2 regions of the Oerskovia sp. 140933 genome follow, and region 2 is predicted to be linked to the other one. Evidence: riboswitches for the same ligand, from Rfam matches in the RefSeq annotation. Region 2 holds a riboswitch; the other holds the start of a gene.
What was found. A riboswitch is a leader RNA that binds a small molecule or an ion and turns the genes downstream of it on or off. The one in region 2 is predicted to bind cyclic di-AMP.

Region 1: linked by a shared signal. The riboswitch ahead of NHG27_RS10650 (C40 family peptidase) and the one ahead of NHG27_RS09790 (C40 family peptidase) in region 2 are both predicted to bind cyclic di-AMP.

The regions. Positions count from the first base shown of each region.
Region 1 covers NZ_JAMXIO010000017.1:24,044-27,442, forward strand. Annotated here, with positions in the region: gene NHG27_RS10640 (DUF305 domain-containing protein) at 272-886, shown strand; gene NHG27_RS10645 (DUF4287 domain-containing protein) at 1,015-1,305, shown strand; cyclic di-AMP (ydaO/yuaA leader) riboswitch at 1,525-1,691, shown strand; gene NHG27_RS10650 (C40 family peptidase) at 1,747-2,505, shown strand; gene NHG27_RS10655 (nucleoside/nucleotide kinase family protein) at 2,610-3,245, shown strand.
Region 2 covers NZ_JAMXIO010000015.1:20,471-23,869, forward strand. Annotated here, with positions in the region: gene NHG27_RS09785 (universal stress protein) at 1-237, opposite strand, end outside; gene NHG27_RS09790 (C40 family peptidase) at 524-1,312, opposite strand; cyclic di-AMP (ydaO/yuaA leader) riboswitch at 1,315-1,477, opposite strand; gene NHG27_RS09795 (iron-dependent transcriptional repressor DtxR) at 1,746-2,462, opposite strand; gene serC (phosphoserine transaminase) at 2,596-3,399, shown strand, end outside.

The DNA of each region.
Region 1 (3,399 bases), on a different contig from region 2:
CTCCTCGTCGAGTGCGGTGACCATACTGTGGCAGGGAGCGCCGGTTCGTGGGGCCTGGAAGCGTGACGAGTCTGCGACCCGTCCGTGGAGGGCCTCGCCCGCCCGCGCCCGACGGCGTCGCGTGCGTCGCGGCGTCGGGCACCGCGTGTCGGTGGCCCGGTGGGGCAGGGACTGCTCAGCCCGTTCCCAGACTTCGCGTCTACGCTGGTGAGACGCTCGCCGGAACCGGCGCCCGCGTGCCCCGGCGATCCCGAGACACACCGGAGTCCTCATGAAGAAGCTGCCCGCCGTCCTCACCGCGCTCGTCCTGGCCGCGACCCTCGCGGGGTGCTCGACGGGCGGTGGGACACCCTCCGCGGGGGACGCGAGCGCGTCGCCCGCCGGGACCGGGGCGGCCCCGGCAGAGGTCAACGACGTCGACACGCACTTCATCGCGATGATGACCCCGCACCACGAGCAGGCCGTCGAGATGAGCGAGATCATCCTGGCCGTCGACGGTGTCACCGCGCCGACCCGGGACCTCGCGCAGCGGATCCTCGACGGTCAGGCCGAGGAGATCGAGACCATGCTCGGCTGGGCCGACGCCTGGGCCATGGGCGACCTCATGGAGATGCACTCGGTGCACGTCGCGAACGGCATGCTGACGAGCGACCAGATGGGCTCGCTCGAGCGGCTCGCGGACACGAGCACGGGTGACGCGACCGCGGTCGCGGAGGCGGAGACGACGTTCCTCGAGCTCATGCACGCGCACCACGAGGGCGCGATAACCATGACCGAGGGCGAGATCGAGGGCGGTGGGCACGCCGGGCTCCGCGACCTCGCGCAGGTCATGGTCGACGTCCAGACCGCGGAGATGGCGGAGATCGACGCGCTGCTCGGGCGGTAGGCGGTGCCCGCCGGGCGCGGCGCGGGCGGGCCGGGGGGGGCACCGATGAGTTCCGGTCGCGCGGGCGGTCTCTCCCCTCGACCGTGCGTCCCGCACCGTCCTGAGCCCCGCTGAGATCGAGGAGCACCATGTCTTTCCAGGCCTACCTGGACGCCGTCGAGGACAAGACCGGTCTCACGCCGCGCCAGCTCGTGACGATCGCGCAGGACAAGGGGTTCGACGACCCGTCGGTCAAGGCGGGGGTGATCGTGGAGTGGCTCAAGGAGGACTACGACCTGGGGCGCGGGCACGCGATGGCGCTCGTCCACGTGATCAGGAAGGGGCCCACGATCGACAGCAAGCACGTCGGGTCGACGGGCACGCACCGGGACGCGTCGGACACCCTGTGGCTCGACGGGAAGGCGACGAAGCCCGCCTGAGCAGACGTCCGACCGGGCATCCGCGGCGCGGGACGACGGACGGTGGCGCGCGCCGTGCTCGCGCAGAAGTGAGCCGCGTCACTGAGTTGGACAGGTGTCCGACTCGCGAGGTTCGTTACCGCATTGTGACAATCGCTGCGTCGCCATGTACGGTCGAACGTGCTCCGCTGAGAACCCTCTCGCTGGAGTGCTCCGGTGGACGCCGAACCCTGTCACCTCCGGAGCCACGTACTACACCCATGGCAGGGGTGGGGGACCCATTCTTGTGGGCACCGGAGACGGTGCCCTTGGGGTGAAGCCGGACGGACCTCGGTCCGAACGGCCGGGTAGAGCTTTCTCCGACCCGAACCCGACAGCTGACCTCTCAGGCGTCCAGGAGAAACACACGTGACCTCTCGCTCACGTGCGCGCCACCGTGCCGCGCACCGCCCCATCACGCCCTTGACCTCTCTCAGCCGCTCCGCCGCGTCCGGCGTCAGCACCGTCGCCCGTCGCAGCGCGGTCGTCGCCGCGTCGTCCGGTCTGCTGTTCTCGGTCTTCGCCGCCCCCGCGAACGCGGCTCCCGCGAGCGACCAGTCGAAGTCGGTCGGCAGCGTCGACCTCGACGCCCTGACCGCGCAGGCTCGCGAGGCCCTCGCGACCAGCCCTGCCGTCACCGTCGCGGCCGACGCGGTCCTCCCGATCGAGCAGGCCACCGTCGCGGTCACCCCCGCGCCGGAGCCCGAGCCCGAGCCGGAGCCCGCCCCCGCACCGGCGCCCGCCGCCGCTGCTGCTCCCGAGCGGACCACCGCCGCGGCCTCGCGCAGCGTCGAGCGTGCCCAGCCCGCCGCGCAGGCCGCCCCGGCCGCCGCCCCGGCTGCCGCGGCCTCCGGGTCCGCGGTCGTCGACATCGCCATGAAGTACGTCGGCGTGCCCTACGTCTACGGCGGCTCGTCGCCGAGCGGGTTCGACTGCTCGGGCCTCGTCAAGTACGTCTACGCGCAGCTCGGCGTCTCGCTGCCCCACCAGTCGGGTGCGCAGCGCGATGCGGGCACGCCCGTCTCGGCGTCCGAGGCTCGTCCCGGCGACCTGATCTGGACCCCGGGCCACATCGCGATCTACGCCGGCAACGGCATGCAGATCGAGGCCACGACCCCGGGCAGCACGGTCAAGCACAGCAAGATCTGGCAGGACAACCCGACGTTCATCCGCGTCGGCTGACCCACCGCCACGAGGCCCCGTCCACAGACCTGTGGACGGGGCCTCGTGCGTCCGGGGGCATCCACCCGCGCCGTCGCGAGGACGCCCCGTGCGATCCTGGCCCGGTGCGAGTCGAGCCGGTCAGCCCCGAGGTCCTGGTCGCACGCGTCGCGGCGCTCGTCGTCGAGCGGGCGCGCGCCGACGCTGCGGGGACGAGGGTCCTCGTCGACGGCCACCCCTCGACCCGCCCCGAGAGCCTCGCCGACGCCCTCGTCGAGCCCCTGCGCGTCGCCGGTCGCCCGACGGCGCGCATCAGCGCGCGGGACTTCCTGCGGCCCGCGTCGCTGCGCCTCGAGCACGGCCACGAGGACCCGGACTCCTTGCTCGACGGGTGGATCGACGTGGGCGCGCTGAACCGGGAGGTGCTGACCGCCGTCGGGCCGGACGGGGACGGGCGCTACCTGCCGAGCCTGCGTGACCCCGTGACCTCGCGCTCGACGCGCGCCGGCTACGTCGAGGCGGCCCCCGGGCTGGTCGTGCTGCTCGACGCCTCCCTGGCGCTCGGGCACGGCCTCGACGTCGACCTGACCGTCCACCTGTCGCTCCAGGACGCGACGATCGCGCGACGCACACCGGCCACCGACGCCTGGACGGTGCCCGCGTACGCCCGGTACCGGGCGGAGGTCGACCCGGAGCGCACGGCCGACGTGGTCGTGCGCGTCGACGACGCGCGCCGTCCCGCCTGGGTCGACACCGGGTGAGCCGCCGCTCGTGAGGCGAGAGGCGGCGTCGGGCAGGGCGCCCCGTGCCCGACGGCGCCGCGCACCACGGCCCGCGGGACCGGTAGGGTCTGCGCAGCGTCGCGTGCCGGTGGCAGACCGTGCCAGGCATGGAGGCGCCGGACACGAAGGAGCA
Region 2 (3,399 bases):
CTCTGCGCGCTGGGTGGCCTCTGCCAGGACGGCCTTGGCACCCTCCTGGATGGCGGTGTCGTCGAGAGCGGCGTAGCCGCCGTCGAGCGAGGCCGCGGTGAAGGAGGGGAGCGAGTACGAGCACACGACGTGCAGGGGCCAACCGACCTGGCGGGCGTACGCAGCAGCCCAGTCCAGCGCGTGCAGGCTGGGGGCCGATCCGTCGACGCCGACGAGCACGATCTCCGCACGGGTCATGGTTCCGTCTCCTTCCGAGGGCAAACGTCCATCCTGAGACAAACCTATCGAAAGAACAGGCAAAGTCCACCGTGGTGCCGGGGTTCGATCGACCGCGCGTCGCGACCGTCCCGGAGGCCTGGGGCCGCCGCCCCGCCCCTGCCGCTCACCACCCCGACCCCGCCCGGGCAGGGCGGGGTCCCACCGGGCACGACAGAGCCCCGCCACCCCGCACGAGGCGGGAGGACGGGGCTCTGGTGGACTGCGGAGATCACTCCCGCGCGGCCTCGGAGGACCGCTGGTGGTCTCAGGCGACGCGGATGAACGTCGGGTTCGACTGCCAGATCTGACGGACCTGGATGGTCTTGCCGGGACGCGGCGCGTCGATCTGCATGCCGTCACCGGCGTAGATCGAGATGTGGCCGGGGGTCCAGATGAGGTCACCGGGCTGAGCGTCGGCACGCGACACCTTGGTGCCCACGTTGCCCTGGCCGCTCGACGTGCGAGGCAGGCTGATGCCGGCCTGCGCGAACACGTACTGGGTGAAGCCCGAGCAGTCGAAGCCGTCGGGCGAGGTGCCGCCGTAGACGTACGGGACGCCCACGTAGCGGGTGGCGATCGAGACGATCGAGGAGCCGGCGGCGGAGGCCGGGACCTCGACCGCAGCCTTCTTCTCGGTCGTGGCCGTGCTGGCCGCAGCGGTGGCCGTGCGCTCGCTGGAGCGCGACGGGGTCGTGGTGGCGCGGGTCTCGACGACGCGCTCGACCACGGGCTCCGGTGCCGGGGTCACGGCGACGGCCGCGCTCTCGATCGCGAAGCCGGCCTCGGCGGCGACCGTGACGGCCGGAGCGGACTCGAGCGCCGCGCGAGCCTGCGTCGTGAGGGCGTTCAGGTCGACGGTGTTGAGCTTGGTCGAGTCCTGCTCGACGGGGGCTGCGGTGGCAGCGGTGCCGCCCAGCATCGAGACGATGAGTCCCGACGAGGCAGCGACGACAGCGGTGCGGCGGCCGACGGAGGAAGCCGTCGCCGCCGAAGCAAGGGTGGAAAGCGGGCGTCGTGCTGCACGATGGCGTGCGCCGTTCGTCACTGCGTTCACTGGATACCTCTCCTGGACGCCTGCGAGGTCAGCTGTCGGGTTCGGGTGGGAGAATCACCCGGCCGTCAGGACCGAGGTCCTTCAGGCTTCACCCCAAGGGCACCGTTGCCGGTACCCGAATTTGGGTCCCCCGTCCCTGTCAGCGGGTCGTGGTGTTCCTCTCGCGGTGACAGGGTTAGGCGTTCCGCGCGAGGGCTCCGACGAATGAGTCTTCCGTGAAGCAGAACCGAACGTACACGACCCGGGGGTGAATGTCACGTTCCCGTCACGACGTTCCGGAAGGGCCGGGCAGAGCGGGACGAAGCACCACAAGACCGCCGCCCGGGAGCCCCTGCGGGGCCGCCACGCGGCTGCCCCCCGACCGACCCCGGACAGCACGCCGCCCCGCGCCCCCGGGAGGGTGCAGGGCGGTGGGAGCCGTCGTGCGCTGCGCTCAGGGCGCGGTGACGAAGATGTGGCGAGCGACGTCGTCGGGCAGGTCGAGGACCGTCTCCGCGCCCGTCGCGGACACCGTGAACGCCCCGGCCTCCGGCGTGACCACGACCTCCTGGCGAGGCAGGATCCCCGCAGCCGCGAGACGCACGAGGAGGTCCGTGTCCGTCTGGAGCGGCTCCGCGATGCGCTGGACGACGACGCGCAGCTCACCAGGAGCGCGCCCCGCACGGTCCTGGGCGGCCACGAACGCCGGCAGGGACACCACGCCGTCGAGGTACTCGATCTCCTGGATGTCCTCACCCAGCTCCGAGAGCCCGGGGATGGGGTTGCCGTAGGGGTCGTAGTGCGGGTGGTCGAGCAGGCCGATGAGGCGCTTCTCGACGAGCTCGCTCATGACGTGCTCCCAGCGGCAGGCCTCGACGTGCACGAACTCCCAGTCGAGCTTGATGACGTCCGTCAGCAGGCGCTCCGCGAGGCGGTGCTTGCGCATGACGCGCTGCGCCTTCGCGTGGCCGTCGGGGGTGAGCTCGAGGTGACGGTCCCCCGTCACGACGACCAGACCGTCACGCTCCATGCGCGCCACGGTCTGGGAGACGGTGGGACCCGAATGGCCGAGACGCTCCGCGATGCGCGCGCGCAGAGGGACGATCCCCTCTTCGTCGAGCTCGTAGATGGTCTTCAGATACATCTCGGTGGTGTCGATCAGGTCGGTCACGTCGCGCTCCTGTCGCTTGGGGGCTCGGGGGCACCTGCCGCACCGGCGGGCCGCTGACCACTAGTTTAGGTCCGAGCCACCGACATTGTGGACGCCTGCCGGTGCGTGCGCCACGCCGGACTATCGTGGCCCTGTGCCTGAGCCCACCCAGATCACCGTCCCCCCGCACCTCCTGCCCAGCGACGGCCGCTTCGGCTGCGGCCCCTCCAAGGTCCGCGAGGCCCAGGTCCGCGCACTGACCGAGGCGGGCACGTCCCTCCTGGGGACCTCCCACCGCCAGGCCCCGGTCAAGTCCCTGGTGCGCCGCATCCGCTCAGGGCTCGCCGACCTGTTCCACGCCCCCGAGGGCTACGAGGTCGTCCTGGGCAACGGCGGCGCGTCGGCGTTCTGGGACGTCGCGACGCTGTGCCTGGTGCGCGAGCGCGCCCAGCACGCGGCGTTCGGCGAGTTCGGCGCCAAGTTCGCGACCGCGACCACGCGGGCGCCCTTCCTCGAGCCGTCGCAGGTCGTCACCGCTCCCCCGGGGTCGGTCGCGGTGCCGCGGCTCGCGGACGGCGTCGACGTCTACGCGTGGCCCCACAACGAGACCTCGACGGGCGCCATGGCCCCGGTCCGCCGGGTCCCGGGCTCGCGCGAGCAGGGGGCGCTGACGCTCGTCGACGCGACGTCGGGCGCGGGCGCCCTGCCGGTCGACCTCGCGGAGACGGACGTCTACTACTTCGCGCCGCAGAAGGTCTTCGGGTCCGACGGCGGGCTGTGGGTCGCGATCCTGTCCCCCGACGCCGTCGCGCGCGTCGAGGAGATCGAGTCCGGCGACCGCTGGGTCCCCGAGTTCCTCTCGCTCCAGGCGGCCCTGACGAACTCGCGCCAGGACCAGACCCTCAACACGCCCGCGGTCACGACGCTCGTGACGTTCGCCGAGCAGGTCGACTGGCTC